DNA from 3 places in the Terriglobus sp. ADX1 genome. Region 2 is predicted to be linked to each of the others. Evidence: predicted binding sites of a transcription regulator. Region 2 holds the regulator's gene; each other region holds the start of a gene.
The links. The regulator LexA, encoded in region 2, represses DNA repair genes until DNA is damaged. The targets are predictions, from matches to a motif close to CANTTCGCTTTTTATTCGC.

Region 1: the regulator LexA is predicted to act here: its motif matches at 5,056-5,074, upstream of JAO32_RS02975 (DNA polymerase Y family protein).
Region 3: the regulator LexA is predicted to act here: its motif matches at 3,914-3,932, upstream of JAO32_RS08110 (putative DNA modification/repair radical SAM protein).

The regions. Positions count from the first base shown of each region.
Region 1 covers NZ_JAEDXV010000003.1:13,814-20,371, reverse strand. The annotation lists gene JAO32_RS02985 (ComEC/Rec2 family competence protein) at 1-965, opposite strand, end outside; gene JAO32_RS02980 (TonB-dependent receptor) at 1,067-4,765, opposite strand; gene JAO32_RS02975 (DNA polymerase Y family protein) at 5,092-6,441, shown strand; gene JAO32_RS02970 (glycoside hydrolase family 43 protein) at 6,472-6,558, shown strand, end outside.
Region 2 covers NZ_JAEDXV010000012.1:83,358-89,915, reverse strand. The annotation lists gene JAO32_RS09990 (hypothetical protein) at 1-63, opposite strand, end outside; gene JAO32_RS09985 (response regulator transcription factor) at 60-803, opposite strand; gene lexA (transcriptional repressor LexA) at 1,034-1,639, shown strand; gene JAO32_RS09975 (HAD hydrolase-like protein) at 1,632-2,345, shown strand; gene JAO32_RS09970 (DHA2 family efflux MFS transporter permease subunit) at 2,342-3,796, opposite strand; gene JAO32_RS09965 (DUF418 domain-containing protein) at 3,809-5,221, opposite strand; gene JAO32_RS09960 (PadR family transcriptional regulator) at 5,444-5,785, shown strand; gene JAO32_RS09955 (ABC transporter permease) at 5,782-6,558, shown strand, end outside.
Region 3 covers NZ_JAEDXV010000009.1:98,302-104,859, forward strand. The annotation lists gene JAO32_RS08095 (prolipoprotein diacylglyceryl transferase) at 1-818, opposite strand, end outside; gene hpt (hypoxanthine phosphoribosyltransferase) at 881-1,438, shown strand; gene JAO32_RS08105 (Tex family protein) at 1,517-3,805, shown strand; gene JAO32_RS08110 (putative DNA modification/repair radical SAM protein) at 3,951-5,237, shown strand; gene JAO32_RS08115 (UdgX family uracil-DNA binding protein) at 5,252-6,558, shown strand, end outside.

The DNA.
Region 1 (6,558 bases), on a different contig from region 2:
GATGTATTGGCAATGAACGCCTCCGGTACGTTGTGCTCTGGGCCCTCCTGTGGCGTTTTACCGGGATTTGGCGAGCCTGCGGGTGGCGCTAGGTGAAGCTGATACAGGGCTTCCATGCGAGGCGATTTGCGAATCGTATCAATCACCGAGGTGCTGCCGCCTTTATGCGCACCGTTGTCCATGATGGCTACACGCGGCGCAATGGAGTTGATAAAGACAGGACTGCTGCTCCAATCCACACCATGATGAGAAACGATCAACAGATCGACTTGCCCGAGTTTGTTCACCGGACACACCAGCGAATACTCACGATCTGAGGTCAGATCACCCGCATCAACAATCTTCAATCCTGCAAAGCGGATCATGATGCCAAGCGACTGTCCGTTCTCCTGCGTATCCGTCGCGGGCTGCCGCACATTCACACAAAGAGGGTTCGGGGTCTTGCTTGCGGTAGAAGCGCCGGGATCATGATCCATCACCGCTCCATTGCTGCTGATAGCCACCGCGTCAAAGCCCGGAGCAGGCAGCTTATCTCCCGCCTTTACGACGAAGTGCCTGTACTTACCGGTAGCCAGCAGCTTCCGGTAATTCTCCAGAAAAGACGTGTCATTGGGATCGCTTGGGATGCGTTCGCCGTGATCCAAGAAAGCGCCAATGGGAAACCGCTCTGCAAGTTGCGGCACTCCGCCAATGTGGTCATCGTGATAATGCGTCAACAGCACCGTGTCAATGCGCGAAAGCCCCATCGCCTTCGCCGCCGCAACAATGCGGTCCGCATCGCGCCCATTGTTCTTGTCCCATCCCGTATCCACCAGCAGAGACTGCCCCGCAGGAGCAACAAACAACGTAGCCTGACCACCCTCCACATCCACAGCCGTAATACGCAACGAACTCTTCTGCGCGGTAGCACCGAAAGCCAGCGCGAAAGCAAAACAGGAAGCAACGACAGGACGAAAGATCTTCATGGCCCAACAGCATATCGCGCTATGCCTGCCATATGCATTGCGAATCGATAAATGTAGAAGGGGCCGCTTTCGCGGCCCCTTCTGGTTAGGTTCAAGTTTGGTTAGAACGTTGCTGTCAGCTGGAACTCAGTCTGACGGGGCGCACCCTGCGAGAACGTTCCTACACCGCGATACGTACGGTAGGCGGACTGCGTAGCAAAGTTGTTGGGGCCGGTCACAAAGCTCGCACCACTTGTTCCGCTGTTGACCGGTCCACCTGCGGTGGTCGTGTTCTGCAGCGTTCCAGTATAGGAGCTGAAGTTGCTGAGGTTGGCCACGTTATAAAACGCGATTTTTGGTGTGAGCGTGAGTCCCTCATGCACTTTGCTGAACCGGAAAGGATAAGAGAAGTTCACGTCCAGCGAACGGAATGCCGGATTATTATTGGCTGTTCCCGTGGGGAGCTGGGCGACAGGCTGGATGACACCCTTCAGCTGCGTGAGCTGCGAAAGGGTCATCAGGCCGGAGTTGATCACCTGCTGGCCAGCCGGAGTTACCTTTCCTGCGTAGCTACCGTTGTAGTTGGTAATGTAGCTACCAAGAGTCTTCGCCTTCACGCGATGCATATAATCGCCCTGCAACGTACCAGGGGCCAGATCGCCCGTTGTTCCGTCGCCGGTCAGATCGGTCGTGAAGATATTTCCTGCTGCCAAGCTCGAGTCGAGGATCAAGTTCGACGGGAGCGCAGAGAAGAAGTGGCCGATGAGACCAATTTCCGGTCCATACTTCGGCTTGATGTTGCCACCGAAAGAGAGTTGGTGCTTCCGGTCAAGGGTGTTACGACCGATGTACTGATTTGGGTTGTCATAATCCCATGCGCCGGTTCCAAAGAACTCATCGCTTGAGGTCATGTTCGACACAACACGAGACAGGTTATAGGACACCTGAATATTGCTGCGATCGATACCCTTCATGGGATGCGAAGCAGCCTGACGATAGACAACCTGCAGCGCATCGTAGCCCGAACGTCCCGCGGGACGGATGAGGGTACCACGGCCCAAGTCAGGGTTCACACCGGGAAAGGCAGCCGGTGTGGAACGTCCCTGCACTTTGTAGTTGTTGTAGCTGGTGTACGCATCACCATCCAGACCCTGGCTGGCAAAGGAGTTGATCGCAAACGAGGGATTAGCGTTGATAAGGCATTGCACTACAGCAATGGATGTAGCCGCCGTCGCCATACCACACGCACCCTTTGTGGTGGATGCGCTGGACAGGCGGTTGATCGCTGCGAGTGCATTCGTCTGGCTGAACGTACGGGCAGCACCTGTGTGATTGAGGTCGATAGACTGGCCGATGCGCCACGTCATATTGTGGATATAGTCAGCGCTGAGAACTGCGCCCTTGAACAGTTCGCGCTGCACGCCGAAGTTCCACTGTTCCGAAACGGGCTGCTTGTAGGTCGGTGCATATAGACCCGAAGCATTCAGCGTGTTGCCAAGATATCCACTGTTCACAACATTCGGGTTCGCCTTAGCCACAGCCTGGTAGCTCTTCTGCAGAGCTGCGAACTGCGGCGCAGACTGAGCAATCGTACGCTGGAGGCAGAGTGTCTGCAGCGGCGTACCGTCAGGGGACGTTGTCACGACGCTGCTGTCCGGAAAGAGAATCGAGGTCGACGCGCAGGCAGATGCCGGGTTGTACGACTGGACCGTCTTCAGGAGACCTGAGGCTGCATTGCCGCTGCTGTTAAAGACAACACTCTCGTAGTACAGACCGAAGCCTGCACGCAAAACGGTCTTGTGATTGCCAGGAGCATATACCAATCCGACCTGAGGTCCGAGATTGCTGTACGGCTGACGCACATTGCTTGCGGTATAGCTCGGATCGAAGAGGCTGAGCAGCGGAGTATTCGACGGCTTGCCCGAGCAGACGTAGCTTGCCGTGTTACCGACGCCGTTTACGACCGTGTCCGCACAGGTCGGCAAAGCAAAGCTATTGTTCTGGCGGTTGGTGTCAACGCTGTAGCGAAGAGCCGCTGTCACAGTGAAGCTCGGTGTAATCTTCCACGCATCGGCAACATAGAATGCGTAACGCCACGCGGGTGCACCACCACCGGGCAGACCGAATCCCGGGACGTTATTGCCATAACCGTTACCCGTGGCAATGGTTGCGGAACTGGTGTTGTAGCCGTTGAGAGGATCGCCCGGGCAGGCAGCCGCTCCCACTACGCCGCTGCATCCAAGACCAAGCGGGTTCGTAGCGTTTACCGTTCCGGAGAGCAGGTTGCTCGCAGTAGGGTTGAGACGCGGAGCCAAGCCATAGAACGCAGCATAGCCACCACCCTGCAGACGATTCAACGAGCCGCCGAAGCGGATGTTATGAGTACCACGCGTGTAGCCACCGTCATAGCGGAGCTGCTTGTCTGACTGGAACGTCGCCTGCGGAGCATTCGAGTTCGGTCCAAAGTAAAGCTGATTGCTGTAGTTGTAAGCAACCGGACCGTTAGCAGTCACGAGCGGATCGTACCCAGAGGAAGCACTACCGTCTGTGATGAGGTTGTGGAACTTTTCATAAGAACCGCGGAATGAATGCGTGAAACGGCCCTTGGAGAAGTCAGCACCGAATGCAATACCCCAGGTGTTATCACGGTTCGGATAGGAGGCGAAGCGCGTCGTTCCGCCTGCAGTGGTCGTCGAATCGACGTTGTAGTTACCACGGGCAAAATAATGGCCGCCAAACGGACCGGAGTAGTCCAGACGCACGGTGGAGTAAGTCTGGCGATAGGGGGTTCCCACTGTGGGGTACTGTGCGGCAAGCGTTGAGGACTGTCCAACTGGGTTGTTGCCGGCCGTGTTGAATACAGTTCCGAGGTTGGATGGGGACGCGCTGTTCTGCTGAATGCGCTCGGCATTGCCGAAAGCAAAGAGCTTGTCCTTGATGATCGGAAAGCCGACGCTGCCGCCATACTGGTTGCGCTGGAAGTACGGTGCAATGTGGTTGCCGTTGGCATCTGCCGTGGAGTTCGGATTGGCGTCAAGAGCGCGCTGATCCTGGAAGATGTAGAACGCTTCGCCGTGGATTGAGTTGGTGCCCGAGCGGGTCGATACGTTCACAGCGCCCTGCGAGGTAACTTCACCGGCAGCGTCCTGCGTGGAACGGTTCAACTGGAACTCGTTGATAGCGCCCTGGGACACGTTGAAGATCGTGGTTCCGACGGTCTCGTCGGTGATGTCCGCACCATCGAGGAGGATACGGGTCGTACGGCCCGAAGTGCCGTTCACAGCAATCCCCGTGTAACCCGACTTCGTTGGGTCGAAGGTGTTGCCGTTCTGCAGCTGTACACCCGGCTCAATCTGGGCCAGATCGAGGAAGTTACGGCCGTTCACAGGAAGGTTCGCAATCTGCTCGCGCGTGATTACGTCTGCCACGCCAGCCTGATCCGTGTTGACCTGAACCTCGCCGGCGGTGACTTCGATGGTTTCCGAGTTCTGGCCAACTTGGAGCTTAAAGCTGCCGGGGGTCGCGGTGCCTGTAAGAATGCGCGTTTTAACTTCTAGCTGCTGGAAGCCCGAGGCAACCACCGTAACGGTGTAGTCGCCGGGATTCAGTGGACCAACGCTGTAGAAACCGGATTTGTCAGTCGTCAGCGTTTTGGTCGTGCCCTGATCGAGGCTCTTGATCGTGATACTGGCGTCCGAAACTGCGGCGCCGGATGCATCTGTAATGGTTCCCTGAATGGCGCCACCGTTTACGGAAACGGCCTGGCCATATGCCGCGACGCAAACAACCGCCAACGGTGCCGTGAGCAAAAATTTCTTCATTTTGTACTGCCTCCTAAATACGCGGAGCCGAAGAAGGCAAAATCTCCGCGCAATGTACAGCAAAAAGGGAATCTCGCCGGAAGGCACAGACAAACGGCCTGCAGCGAGACTCTGGTTGATCTTTGTTTGCGTTAGATTGCCCTACTTTTTCCGCCCTGTCAACGCCAATAAACGCCGGTTTTTTACTTTTCTCACTTTTTCTTCACGCTACAGAAACATTCGTTCCCGGGCTTCGTCCAAGCACATCCTCAGAAAAATGCAGCAAGGAAAGGCCTAGAGCTTCCCCAAGAGCGAACAAGAGGCGAATAAAACGATAGACTGATTCCATGGATTTATCCGATCCATTTCTGAATCAGCAGCGAAGCAATCTCCCAGATCGCTTCGGGTTCCTTCATGTGGATTTGAATAGCTTTTTCGCTTCGGTGGAGCAGGAGCTACATCCTGAATATCGCGACCGCCCCATTGCCGTTGTGCCCACCTTCGCGGACACCACGGTTGCCATTGCGGCCAGTTATGAGGCAAAGGCGCTTGGCATTAAAACCGGCACGCGCGTGGCAGACATGAAACGCCTCTGCCCCGACATCATTCTGGTGGAGGGCGACCACTCCAGTTACGCCGAGTTCTCCCACAAGATTCATGACGCTGTGGACAGGATCTGTCCTGTCGCTCACGTGCCCTCCATTGATGAAGTGGCCTGCCAGTTAATCGGCCGCGAGCAGGAACCGCCACGCGCACGTCAGATCGCTCTTGATATCAAACAAGCCATCCGGGATGACGTGGGCAAGACGCTCCGTTGCTCCATTGGCATGGCCCCAAACCGTTACTTGGCAAAGATTGCCAGCGACATGCAGAAACCCGACGGCCTCATCGGTTTGTTGCCATCGCAGCTTCCGCGAGCGCTCGCTCATCTGGATCTGCGTGATCTTCCTGGTGTTGGCGCACGCACAGAACAGATGCTGCATCGCAAAGGCGTCACCACTATGACGCAGTTGCTGGATCTGAAGCGCGAAGAGATGCACAAGCTGTGGAACTCCGTGTGGGGAGACAGGCTGTATCACTGGCTTCGTGGGCACAATACAGGCGACGATGGTGCGCCCCTGCCAAGCGAGATGCAGAAGTCACTGGGACACTCGCATGTGCTTGGCCCGGAATATCGCAATCTTCAGGGCGCATGGGCCATCGCACATAAGCTGCTGCATAAGGCAGCCATGCGTCTTCGTATGGAAAAGATGTGCGCGGGTTCGCTCGCGCTGACGATTCGTTATCAGCTGACTCGCGAGCAAGCGGAACAGAAGAACAAAGTCCGCCATCATCAGAGCGGTATTAAGCACGATGGCTGGGGTATGGAAGCGCGCTTCCCCACTTGCCAGGACACGCTTACGCTGCTGGAGATGCTGCAAAAGCTATGGCAGCAACAGCCCACCGGCCCGGAGTATCAACGTCCCTTCTTCATCGGTGTCACGTTGGGCCGTCTGATCAATGAAGATGAACAGCAACCCACGCTTTTCGCCGATCCAGACAATCGCAACGAACTGAGCCGCACGCTGGACAAACTGAATCAGAAATACGGCCACACCACACTGCACTTCGCAGGCATGTTGCCCGCACGCGAAAGCGCACCCACACGCATCGCCTTCACGCAGATTCCTGTGCAATACGGCAAAGATTACATCTAGGCAGCGATTGCAGTAGCCTCATGCTCAGACATGAAGCGCCTTCTCACATTGCTCTCTGCCGTTCTTGTTGCCATACCCTGCTTCTCGCAGGCTACAGCGAATCTTTCTTCGCAGGGC
Region 2 (6,558 bases):
GTGGATGGCATCTTCCAGTTCTTCCAACGCAGTATCATTCATGGTCAACTCCATCTGGTTCATGCAACCTCCAAAGCTGTATGGAAACCAGCAGCCGCAGGCACAGTGTTGAATCGTAACGAATTCCCTTTATCTTTCGCAGCAATGCCATATCCCTCACCACGCATGGTCTGCACCAGGCCCACCGCGCCCACTGCACCCAACTTACGGCGAAGGTAATTCACATACACATCCACTACGTTCGTTCCAGCATCCGGCGACATCTGCCACACATTCTCCATCAGTTCACGACGGGACACAGTGCGCCCCTTTTGCAGCAACAGATATTCCAACAACGTGAATTCCTTTGAAGTGAATTCAAGCATCTCTTCCTGGAACGACACTGTGCGTTGAATGCGATCCATACGCAGCCCTGCACATTGCAACACTCCTGCTGAGGCTCCCATCCGTCGTCTGCCAATAGCCTTACAACGGGCTAATAGTTCATACATGGAGAACGGCTTCAACAGATAGTCATCCGCGCCCAGGTTTAGGCATTCAATCTTTTCCGATAACTCCGACCGGCCCGTCAATATCAGGATCGACATCGAAGCAACCCGATCATGCAGTGCGCGCAATACATCGACGCCATCCATTTGCGGAAGCCCCAGATCCAATACCAACAGATCCGGCATGTCTTCCTGAATGCCTTCCACGGCACTTGCACCATCTGCAACTACGCGAACGGTGTGTCCTTCCAGTTCGAGCGCTTTCTTTAGAAACAAAGAAAGTGCCGCATCGTCTTCTGCCACCATCACTCTCATTCGTTGTTCCTCCCGCGTTCCATTTGTCCATGTGTTGAGCAGGTGTACTTTTCCATCCGTCACCTGTCTCCATCTCAAGATGCCGTGAACATGAGAGCAAAACAATGATTCGCTGGCAGCGGTGTTCGCGAGTCGTACCACATCGGGAACAACTATGCCACTCCATTGCCTTTCTTGGTTCAAAAAACTTTTACCTTGCAGTTCGCCTTTTATTCGCTACAATTTCAGCCATGGCGATCACGCGGCGACAAAAAGAGGTTTTGGACTTCCTCTCCGGCTTTACCCAGCGCAAGGGATACTCCCCTTCCTACGAAGAAATTGCGGCTGGACTTGGCCTGAATTCGCTGGCAACGGTGCACAAACACATCACAAACCTGCACAACAAAGGCCTCTTGCAGCGAGCGCACAACCGCAGCCGCTCCATTGACGTCCTTTCGCCTAGGAATTCGCGTAAGAACAACGAACGTCTTCCCCTGATGGGTCGCATTGCCGCAGGTCGCCCCGTGGAAGCTATCGAAACCGCAGAATCCATCTCGCTTTCCGAGATCATCGGCAACCGAGAGGTCTTTGCCCTCGAAGTCCGTGGCGACAGCATGCGCGACGAACACATTGTCAACGGCGACTACGTATTAGTGGAGCGCACCAACACTGCCCGCGAAGGCGAAATCGTTGTTGCACTCGTCGACGGTGCCGACGCCACACTCAAGCGCTATTACAAGGAAGGCAATCTGATCCGCCTACAGCCTTCTAATAATGAGATGGCCCCCATCTTTGCCCCGGCCGACCGCGTCGCCATTCAGGGCAAGGTTCTGGGCATGTTGCGCAAGTATGCCTGAGGAAGCCAGCAGCGAACTACGCTGCGATCTTCTCGTCTTCGATCTGGATGGAACCCTGATCGACTCGGAACAGGACCTCGCCGCGTCAGTGAATGCCACACTAGCGTTCCTTGGGCGAGAAATACTTCCACCACATCGCATTGCGGAGTTCATTGGTGACGGCGCTGCCATGCTCGTCCGCCGCTCCCTGGAAGCTACAGGAGCCATTGACGAAGTAGCACTTGCACAGGCAATCCCTTTCTTCCTGGACTATTACCGCGCACACAACCTCGACTTCACCTATGCCTATCCCGGCGTCATCAGTGAACTCCGCAGGATTCGCGCAGCAGCGCCATCCCTGCCGATGGCCATCCTCACGAACAAACCCTATCGTCCTTCACGCGTCATCTGTTCCGGGTTGGGGCTGTCTGAGTTCTTCTTTGCCAACTACGGTGGTGACAGTTTCCCCACCAAAAAGCCAGATCCCGAAGGCATACAGGCGCTGATGGAAGAAGCATCGCGCATGCTGGGCCGTCCGGTATCTCCGCAACGAACCGTTCTCGTCGGCGATTCCCACGTCGACGTCGCCACAGCGCGCAACGCTGGCATCCTCTGCCTGGGATGCAACTACGGATTAGCCCCGGCAAAGCTGCGTGAAGCAGGTCCAGACGCGATCGTGGACAGCCCCACGGAGTGGTTCTCCGCTCTGCAGGAACTTCTGCCCTAACCTTCCGCCGGTGTCGCTTCGCGTTCCTGCCGGATGAGGTTTCCGCTCACTGCCGCACCCGCCGCAGGATGCATTCGCAGATACGAAGGCAAACTCAGCGCAGCAAGTCCAGCCATCACGCAAAATGCCACACGAAAATCGAATGCACTCGCCCCGCCACGTACCAATGCGCTTCCATGCAGAGCGAGCGCAGAAACTGCCACACCAAGACTCGTCGTCATCTGATTGATCGTCGTAGCCAGCGTGGTGCCGCTGTTCTTCAACTTCTCAGGTAAGTCCGCAAATCCCATGGTCGTAAGCGCTGTCAGTTCCATCGAACGCCCAAGTCCACCAGCAAATAAGACAAGCAACGTGATCACCTTCGGCGTGTTTGCATGCAACCATCCACACGCCACCAGTGCCAACGCAGTCAACGTCCCATTCCACAACAGAACCGTACGAAAACCATAGCGACGGAGCAACGGCCCGGTCAGCGGCTTCATTGCCAAATTTCCCGCAAACACCGCCATCGTCAGCGATCCTGATTCCAACGGATTCAGCCCAAAAGCCTCCTGAAACAGCAACGGCAGCAAGAATGGTACGGAAAACACCGCCATACGAAATAGCGATCCAGCGCCATTCGATACACGGAATGTCTCAATACGAAACACTTCCAGCGAAAACAAAGGCTTTTCCGCGCGCCGCAGCCACCACACCGTCCCCAATGACAGTGCAACAGTAGCCACTAAAAGCACAGCAGCCTTCAATCCCGGAGCATGTTCCACTTCCAGAGATTCCAGCAAATACATCAAGCAGAACGAGGCCGATCCAGCCAACAAAAATCCAGGAAGATCAAAACTTTCGCGAACGGTTTCACGATCCTTCGGCACCAGCTTCAGCGCCAATGCAAACAACACCACACCGATCGGCACGTTCAGCAAAAACATCCAAGGCCACGTCGTAAACGAAAGAATCCATCCGCCCAGCGGTGGCCCCAGGATCGGCGCCACCAGCGCAGGCCAGATTGTGTACGCAATCGCCTTCATCAACTGCGCTTTGGTGGAAGCGCGCAGCACCATCAGCCGCCCCACCGGCACCATCATGGATCCGCCAATGCCCTGCAATACGCGTGAAGCGGTAAACAAGGGCAACGTGTGACTCAGCCCACACAAGGCAGAAGCGCAGGTAAAGATCAGAATGGCTGAAGTGAAAACGCGCCGTTCGCCAAACCGCATGGCCACCCATCCGCTCACGGGAATGAAGATGGCCAGCGTCAACAGATACGCCGTAATGCCAACATTCACGGCAATGGCGGACGTACCAAAGTCGCGCGCCATCGTCGGTAACCCGGTCGCGATAATCGTCGCATCCAGGTTCTCCATAAACAGCGCGCCCGCCGCCAGTAGAGCAACGGCCAGCGCATGTCCACGCAGCGTGGACGGGTCTTCGACTTTCTTTGAGGTGGTCGCCAAGACCTTAGTTTACTAAGCCGAGACCGTGTCCGCAGACGCCGCACGCAGTTTCATCGGCTGGCGATGCCAGTACGTAAGCGAACGCCACGCCCACTCCACAGGACCAAACTGGAAATAACGTAACCAGATCGCGCTAAAAATCAGGTTGAACCCCCACACACCGGCCATCACGTAATACACCTTGTAATACGTCATGTAGCCGTACCAGTGCGTCGGCCCCCACACAAAAAGGAAACGGCAGATCACACTCGTCGCCAGATAGTTGGACAATGCCATCTGCCCCACATTGGCCACAGCCTTCGTTGCCCATCGCAGCGCACCCGCACGCACAATCAGCAGAATCACCGCAGCATTTGCCAGCGCTCCGCTCACGCGACAAATATCGTAAGGCCCAAAGAGCCAGATGGTGGATTTCACAATCTCGAAGCCGTTCTTCCACGCGATGATCGCTCCAGCCGCGCCCAATGGAAGCGAAATCGCATAGCCAATCACCGCGGTCCACACATACACCTTCGTCGGTTGCTCGCCGGTAAGAAATCCATTCTTGTAAAGCGCCATGCCCAGCAGCATGAAGATCAGCACATCCGGAAACGCAAACTGAATCGCCTGCTCTGATTGCAGCGCATCTTTTGCATCCGCCCCCAGCGCCTTGGTGTAGCTCTTGTGATCCGCAACGTCTTTCTCGGTGTCCACGCGCAGGCGACTCCACTGCTTGTCCTGCGACACCTTCTCCACAATGTCTTTGCGTTCCTTCTCCGTCAGCGTCTTGCCCGCATGAACCTTGGCAATTGCGTCATTGCCGCCCTTGTTCGTGAAGTACACGCCCACACTGCGTCCAATACCCGCCGCCAGCACCCAGACCAACAGCAGCCAACCTGCCGTCCGCCGCAGCGTTTTCGACTTCAGGTGACGCATCGGATACAGAAACAGCAATCCCGTAATGCCGTACCAGAAAAGAATGTCGCCATTCCAGATCAGGAATGCGTGCAGCATCCCAATCACCACCAGCCACATATTGCGACGAAGAAAGATATCCGCCACACGATCACCGCCACCACGTCGCTCCGCACGCTCCGTCAGCAACACTGCGCCAGCACCAAACAACATGCTGAACATGGCGCGCATCTTGCCTTCAGCCAGCACCCATCGCAACATCCACGCAACAGTGTTCGCAGTCGCATGCGGCCCGCTAAATACAGGCGACAGCATGCTCAGCGGCAATGCGTAGTTGGTATAGCCATAGGCAAAATCCGTGATGTTCATAATCAGGATGCCCATCAGCGAAAAGCCGCGCAACACATCCAGCGCGCCAATGCGTTCCTGCCGAGACACCGGCCCAAGCGCCGGTTCCTCTGGTCCTGCAAGCTCTTCCGGCATGCCGACAGGTAGAGCCGATTCATCAAACACAAGCGGAGAAGTCGCCATACGGAACTCCATGTACAAAAACGGCGAACGATCGTGGACGAAGACTATCACCGGAACAGTACCCGCAGAACATCAAAATTTCCCCGAACTTTGCCGATTTCAGCCACGTATACAGCTCTCAGGAACGGCGCACGGGCAAGAATCCCCTTGCCAAAGGCGCGCCGCAGTGTTCTATTGGATAACCATAGGAACACCTATGGGTTTCCTATAGGAGATATCGACGTGAGCGAACGCGCGGATGTGTGGCAAGGAACCCTGAGCCTGATGGTGCTGAAAACCCTGCAAAGCATGGGGGCACAGCACGGTTATGGCATCGCGCGTCGCATCGAGCAAACCAGTGGCGACCTCCTCGCGCTCAACTACGGCACGCTCTATCCCGCACTCGTGAAGCTGGAACAGGAAGGGTACATCGCCGCGGAGTGGGGCAACTCTGACAACAATCGCCGCGCCAAGTTTTACTCTCTAACGCGCGCAGGTCACCGCCGCCTTGCCACGGAGACAAAGAGCTGGCAGCAGACCAGCGAAATCATGGCCCGCTTCCTGGCGCTGGAGGCTGCAAAATGATCGCCGCTCTGCGTGCCTTCTTCATCCGACTGCGCGGCCTCTGGACAGCTCCGTCTAATGAGTCCGGCATGCGGGAAGAACTGGCCCACGACCTTGCCCTGATGACAGAAGACGGTGAACGCCGCGGTCTTTCCCATGAAGAAGCACGCCGCCAGGCGCTATTGCAATTAGGAGGACTGGAACAAACCATGCAATCCGTTCGCGATCGTCGCACACTTCCCTCCATTGAAGAATTTCTCCAGGACCTCCGCTTCGCCCTTCGCCAACTTCGCCGCAAGCCCGGCTTCACTCTAACGGCCATCTTCACGCTCGCACTCGGCTTCGGAGCCAGCATCGCCATATTCGCCTTTGTCGACGCCGCCATGATCAAGCCGCTACCCTACCGCGATCCGCAGCGCCTTGCATGGGTTACAGAAACCGTCGAAATCATGGGCCCCGCCAACCTCTCCTGGCAGGACTATCAGGACTGGAACCAGCAGGCAAAGAGCTTCGAGTCCTTTGCAGTGTGGCGCTATGCGGGCTATCAGATGCGCATCGGCGAAGGTCTCGTATTCCAGCCAGCCATCCGCGTCAGCGCCAATTTCCTGTCCACTTTGGGGCTCCATCCTGCCGCAGGCCGCGACTTCGTCTCCTCGGACAATCTGCCGGGAGCTGGCAAGGTCATCATGATCAGCTACGATCTGTGGCGCGACAGCTTTCACAAAGATCCGGCGGTAGTAAACCGCGCCATTGAAATGAGCGGCGATAAGTACACCGTCATCGGTGTTCTTCCA
Region 3 (6,558 bases), on a different contig from region 2:
TCGGCAGGTTCAACTACAGGCTGACGCTTTGCAATCACGATCAGAATCAGACCGATCACAATCGTCAGAAGCGCGGCAACCTGAGCGTTGCTCATACCGAAATAAAGCTTTTCATTGCGGCGAATGATCTCTACAAGGAAACGGCCGACACCGCTAATAGCGAGGTATTCGCCGGTCAACTGGCCAATGGGCAGATTCTTCCGTCCACGCACCCACAGATACCAGCCAAGCGCCACAGAAAACAGGAACTCGTACACCGGCGTCGGGTGAACCAACAGGTCCGGAGGATTCGGCTGCGGCGGATCGAGCGCGTCGTCATGAATGTGAACGCCCCACGGCATCTTCGTGGCAATACCGTAGTCGCCATCGCCAGAAGTCAGGCAGCCAATACGCCCCACACCATAGCCGACAGCCGCTGCGGGAGCAGCAAAATCGAGAATGCGGACCGCGCCAATCTTCAGCGACCGTCCCTGCCACATTAGCGTTCCCACGCCGAACAAAAGGCCGCCGAACCACGCAAAGCCCGCCTGAAACCAATGCAGAAAACGCAGAATCACCTGCCCAGGCTCATGCCATCCGGGCAGAATGATCTCCTCCATCTGCATACGCAGCGCAAAGGGATTCTGTAGTTCGTGCCAAACTTTGGCGCCGATTACACCAGCAATCATGACCGTGGCAACCACCACAATCGCATCTGCTGTAACGCCGGCACGGACAAAAGAACGGTGCAGCACCCAGGCCGCGGTCACGGCCGCAAGCCACATCAGGATGCCAAAGGTGCCCAGGGTGACTGAGCCGAGGTGAAGATACGGAAACATGCGCTTCATCCAGTATATCGAGGATGCGCCGTGGAACGCCTCCATCGGTTACGCTATACCTCATGGCAAAGCCCACCATACCCGCCGTTCCCGCCTCTGAGTGCGAGATTCTCTTTTCTGCTGACCAAATTGCCGAACGCGTCAAAGCCATCGGCAAACAGATCAGCGATGACTACAAAGACGAAAGCATTGTCCTCGTTGGCGTGCTGAAAGGTGCCGCAATCTTCCTCGCGGACCTTGCGCGAGCCATTGAAGTGGACAACACCTTCGATTTCGTCGCCGTGTCCTCCTACGGCAAAGGCAAGACCTCCAGCGGCGCGGTCAAGCTCATTAAGGACCTGGATACTCCCATTGAAGGCAAGCATGTCATCGTGGTGGAAGACATTCTTGATACCGGCCTGACCCTGAGCTATTTGCGCCGCTTGATGCTGCAGCACAAGCCCGCATCGCTGAAGATCGCCACCTGCCTCGACAAGCCGGAGCGCCGTCTCGTTCCCATTGAAGCGGATTATGTTTGCTTCAGCATTCCCAATCGTTTCGTGATTGGCTACGGCATGGATTACGCAGAAAAATATCGCAACGTGGCGGACATCCGCCTATTCCCTGAAGACAAGGCATAAACGACAAAGCCCATGCAAAGCATGGGCTTTTCTCATGACCAGAGTTTTCCAACGCCACTGCCGGTAGGATGAACGGGTATGGCTGAAGTGCAACCCCTCGCTCCCGAAATCCTCCTCCACATTGCCCAGGAACTGAATATCCCGCTCAGCGGCGTGCGCGCCGTGATGGGGCTGCTGGATGAAGGCTCAACGGTTCCCTTCATCGCGCGCTATCGAAAGGAAGCCACCGGCAACCTGGACGAAGTGCAGATTCGCGATCTTGCCGAAAAGATCACGTACTTCCGCGAGTTCGTCTCTCGGCGTGAAACCGTTCTGTCTTCCATCACGGAACAGGGCAAGATGACCGATGAGCTAAAGGCAAAGATCATGGGCACGCTGGATCGCAGCGAGCTAGAGGATCTGTATCTTCCTTACAAGCCCAAGCGCCGCACCAAGGCCACCATCGCACGCGAGAAAGGCCTGGAGCCGCTGGCAGATTACCTCTGGGCTCAGGAACCTGCGGAACTTGATCTGATTGCCCTTGCCACTTCGCTGGTCGATCCCGCGAAGGAAGTTGCCACCATAGACGATGCCCTGGAAGGTGCGCGACATATTGTTGCCGAGCGCATCAGCGAAGATGCCGAGGTGCGGCGCTCCACGCGCCACGTGATGTTTGAAGAAGGCCTGATCGTAAGCCGCAAAATCTTCGATGCCAAGGACGAGCAGGAAAAGTTCAAGATGTACTACGAGTATCGCGAGCCGGTGAAGACTATCCCATCGCATCGCATGTTGGCAGTACGTCGTGGTGAAGCCGAAAACATCCTCTACTGGCTCATCGAAACGGAAGAAGAGCGCATGCTGGCACTGATCCGCTCGCGCGTTCTGAAGAACGACGGCGATTGGACTGCACAGCTCAACCTCGCCATTGAAGACTGCTGGAAGCGGCTACTGAACTCATCGATTCAGGGCGAACTGCGTCTGGAACTGAAACGCCGTTCAGACACGGAAGCGATCGATGTCTTCCGTGAGAACCTGCAGCATGTGTTGATGGCGTCTCCGGCTGGACCGATTCGCGTATTGGGCATCGACCCCGGTCTACGTACCGGATGCAAAATTGCGGTCGTGGACGAGACTGGCAAATTCCTCGCGCACGACGTGATCTATCCCCATACCGGTCGCGAGAAAGAAGCATCGCAGAAACTGGCAGCAATGGTGGCATCACAGAACATCCGCGCCATCGCCATCGGCAACGGAACGGCCTCGCGTGAGACAGATGCTTTTGTGCGCGACTTCCTTGCAGAACACAAGCTTGGCGGCATCTTCAAGGTCACTGTCTCTGAATCAGGTGCCAGCGTCTACTCTGCATCGGACGTTGCTCGTCAGGAGTTCCCGGACCTCGACCTGACGGTGCGTGGCGCTATCTCCATTGCGCGTCGCTTGCAGGATCCACTTTCAGAGCTGGTGAAGGTCGATCCCAAGTCCATCGGAGTTGGTCAGTATCAGCACGATGTGGATCAGCGACAGTTAAACCAATCGCTGGAAGCCGTGATTGAAAGCTGTGTAAACCGCGTTGGTGTCGATCTGAATACTGCGTCATGGACACTGTTGCGTTATGTCGCCGGCATTAGCGAACGTATCGCATTGAACATTGTTCAGTTCCGCGACACCAATGGCCGCTTCCAGTCACGGAAGCAGTTGCATGAGGTCTCCGGTATTGGCCCCAAGACGTTTGAGCAGGCAGCAGGATTTCTCCGCATTCGCGATGGAGAGCAGCCGCTGGATTCAACCGCGGTACATCCGGAATCGTATGCGCTGGTGGAACAGATTGCATCTTCCCTAAGCACTTCGATTGATGACCTGATTCGCAAACCGCAACTGTTAACCGGGGTGAAAACCGACGGGTTCGGCGCAGGCGCTTACACGCTGAACGACATTCTGGAGGAGTTGAAGAAGCCGGGACGCGATCCTCGCGACACATTCGTCGCCCCCACCTTCAATGAAGCTGTGCGCGAAATTCAGGATGTGGAACCTGGCATGGTGATGGAAGGCGTTGTTACGAACGTGACGAAGTTCGGCGCATTCGTTGATATTGGCGTGCATCAGGATGGCTTGGTCCACATCTCGGAAATCTCGCATAAGTTCATCAAGGATCCCAGCGAAGCTCTGAAGGCCGGACAGTTGGTTAAGGCCAAAGTTCTGAGCGCAGATGCAAAGACGAAGCGCATTTCGCTCTCTATCAAGGCACTGGAACCAGCACCGGGCGGAAAGGGGCCGCAGCGCGGAGGCAACCGTCCGCAACAACAGCGGCAACCTGAGCCATCGTCCATGGCGGATAAGCTTGCCGCTCTCAATACAAAATGGCGGAGTAACGCTCCAACCGGGCGGTAGCTCTTATGAAATACCCAAATGCCCTCACGATTCGTGGGGGCATTTTCGTTTGATTTACAGAGCTGCGAGCTGATTCCAGCCGGATCAATCGATGAACTTTCACATATCGTATTCGCCATTTATTCGCTATCATATTTACAGCGCTATGGCTTCGATGACGGTCAAGCAGAAGCTGGAGATTCTTGCCGATGCGGCGAAGTATGACGCATCGTGTGCCTCGTCCGGTGCCAAGCGGAGCAGCAATGGCAAAGGTGTCGGACACAGCGACGGAACGGGAATCTGCCATAGCTATACCCCGGATGGCCGCTGTATCTCCCTGTTGAAACTGCTTCTGACGAACTTCTGCACATACGACTGCGTATTTTGCGTCAATCGTGTCAGCAGCGATATTCGTCGCGCCCGGTTTACTCCGCAGGAAGTCGTGCAACTGACGCTGGATTTCTATAAGCGGAATTACATTGAAGGGCTGTTCCTTTCAAGTGGGATCATTCAGTCGCCGGATTACACCATGGAGCAGCTTGTCGCGGTCGCAAAGACTCTGCGGACAGTGCACCATTTTGGGGGATACATTCACATCAAGGCGATTCCGGGTTGCGCGCAACGTTTGATTGACGAGGCTGGTTTATATGCTGATCGCCTGTCAGCGAACATCGAACTGCCTACGCAACAGGATTTGGTACAGCTTGCCCCGGAAAAGAAGTCGGACGTTATTGAAATGACAATGACGCAGATTCGATTTCGGAAGGAAGAAGCAGACTACGACCGCAAACACTTCGCGCATGCCCCGACGTTTGCACCGGCAGGTCAGAGTACGCAGATGGTCATTGGAGCGACGCCCTCGACGGATCGCGAGATCATTGCGCGCGCCAATAGCCTGTACAACAACTACAAGCTGAAGCGGGTGTATTACACCGGCTTTTCACCATATCCAGAGGCTGATACACGACTGCCATTGAAAGCTTCGCCGATGCTTCGTGAGCATCGCTTGTACCAGGCGGACTGGCTGATGCGGCATTACGGCTTCGCTGCTGAGGAAATTACGACAGCAGAGGCCCCTGACCTTGATCTTGCGTCCGATCCGAAACTGGGATGGGCGAGACGACACCCGGAGTTCTTCCCTGTAGACGTGAATACGGCTCCGAGAGAGGCCCTGCTACGAGTTCCCGGATTGGGATACCGCAATGTTGATAGGATTTTGTCGATACGCCGTTACCATCGGTTGACGAGCGATGATTTGCGTAAGCTGCATGTTCGCTGGCAAGACGCTGCACAATTTGTTGTAACCGCAGATCATCTGCCGTTGAATAGGACTCCGTCCGAACTCATTGACAAGGACACACAGGCACATCCATCACGCGGCGATACATCATCCATGCGGCAGATGACATTGTTTGAAGATGCGGCGCGATCTGCCATGTGGGGTTCGTTGTGAATGCCGCAGGCGTGATGCGTATTCGGATTGCTCAGGAATTTGCGGAGTGGCGAAAGTTAGCGCGCGCGGCCGTAGCGAAGAGCATTCCGCCTGAAGCGATCGACTTTTACGACCCAGCGTATGCCGGTACGTCAGAATTGTTTTCCGCAGAGGATATTTGCTCGGCAGACCTGACACAGGATGTACCTGACACAAGGCCACATGTTCCCAAGAGCTTCATGGAGATGGCGGTCATCGCGGCATATCATAACGATCCGCAGCGGTGGAATCTCCTTTACAGGCTCTTGTGGCGATTACAGAGACAACGGGAGCTGATGAAGGTGCAAGTCGACGCCGATGTAAATGCCCTGTTCCGCCTGGCAGAACAGGTGCGGCGCGACGAGCACAAGATGCATGCCTTTGTCCGCTTCAGGCGGGTGGAGGAGCAGGACGGTGAGGAGCGGTTTATTGCGTGGTATGAGCCGCAGCACCACATCCTAAAGCTGGCAGCACCATTCTTTGCGGAGCGATTTGCCGTTATGCGGTGGTCCATCCTTACACCGGATGGATCTGCATCCTGGGAACCGTCTACGAAGCAATTGCAATATGGGCCACCTGTGACGCGGGAACAGGCTCCATCCAGCGATGAACTGGAGGAACTATGGAAGAGTTACTATGCGAGCATCTTTAATCCGGCTAGGTTAAATCCGGATGCAATGCGTGGGCACATGCCAGTACGTTACTGGGGCAACTTGCCGGAGATTGAGTTACTCCCACAGTTGATGACAACGGCAGCGAAGCGCGTGGAGGGTATGGTCGCAATTCAGGCTGGCAAGCCAAGCGCCGCTCCATTTGTTCCCGCGAAACACACGCTGACTTTGATCCGCGAAGCTCTGCCAACATGCAAGGGGTGCGAACTTTACAAGCATGCGACGCATGTCGTGCCGGGTCGTGGCGCTGGACATGCTCCGCTCATGCTGGTGGGTGAACAGCCGGGTGACCAGGAAGACCTGCAAGGCTTGCCCTTCGTTGGGCCGGCAGGAGGCGTGCTGAGAAAAGCGATGGCGGAAGCAGGCATAGCCGACAGCGACATCTTTATGACAAACGCGGTGAAACACTTCAAATTTGTGCAACGCGGAAAATCGCGTCTTCACCAGAATCCCAGGATGAGTGAGATTACCGCGTGCAAGCCGTGGTTGTTAGCCGAACTGGATGCCCTGAAGCCCAAGCTGGTACTTTGCCTCGGTGCTTCTGCCGCAAAATCTCTGCTGGGAGGGACATTCGGACTGATGCGTGATAGAGGCAAGGTGCTTTCAACGCCGTTTGCGGAACACGTAATGGC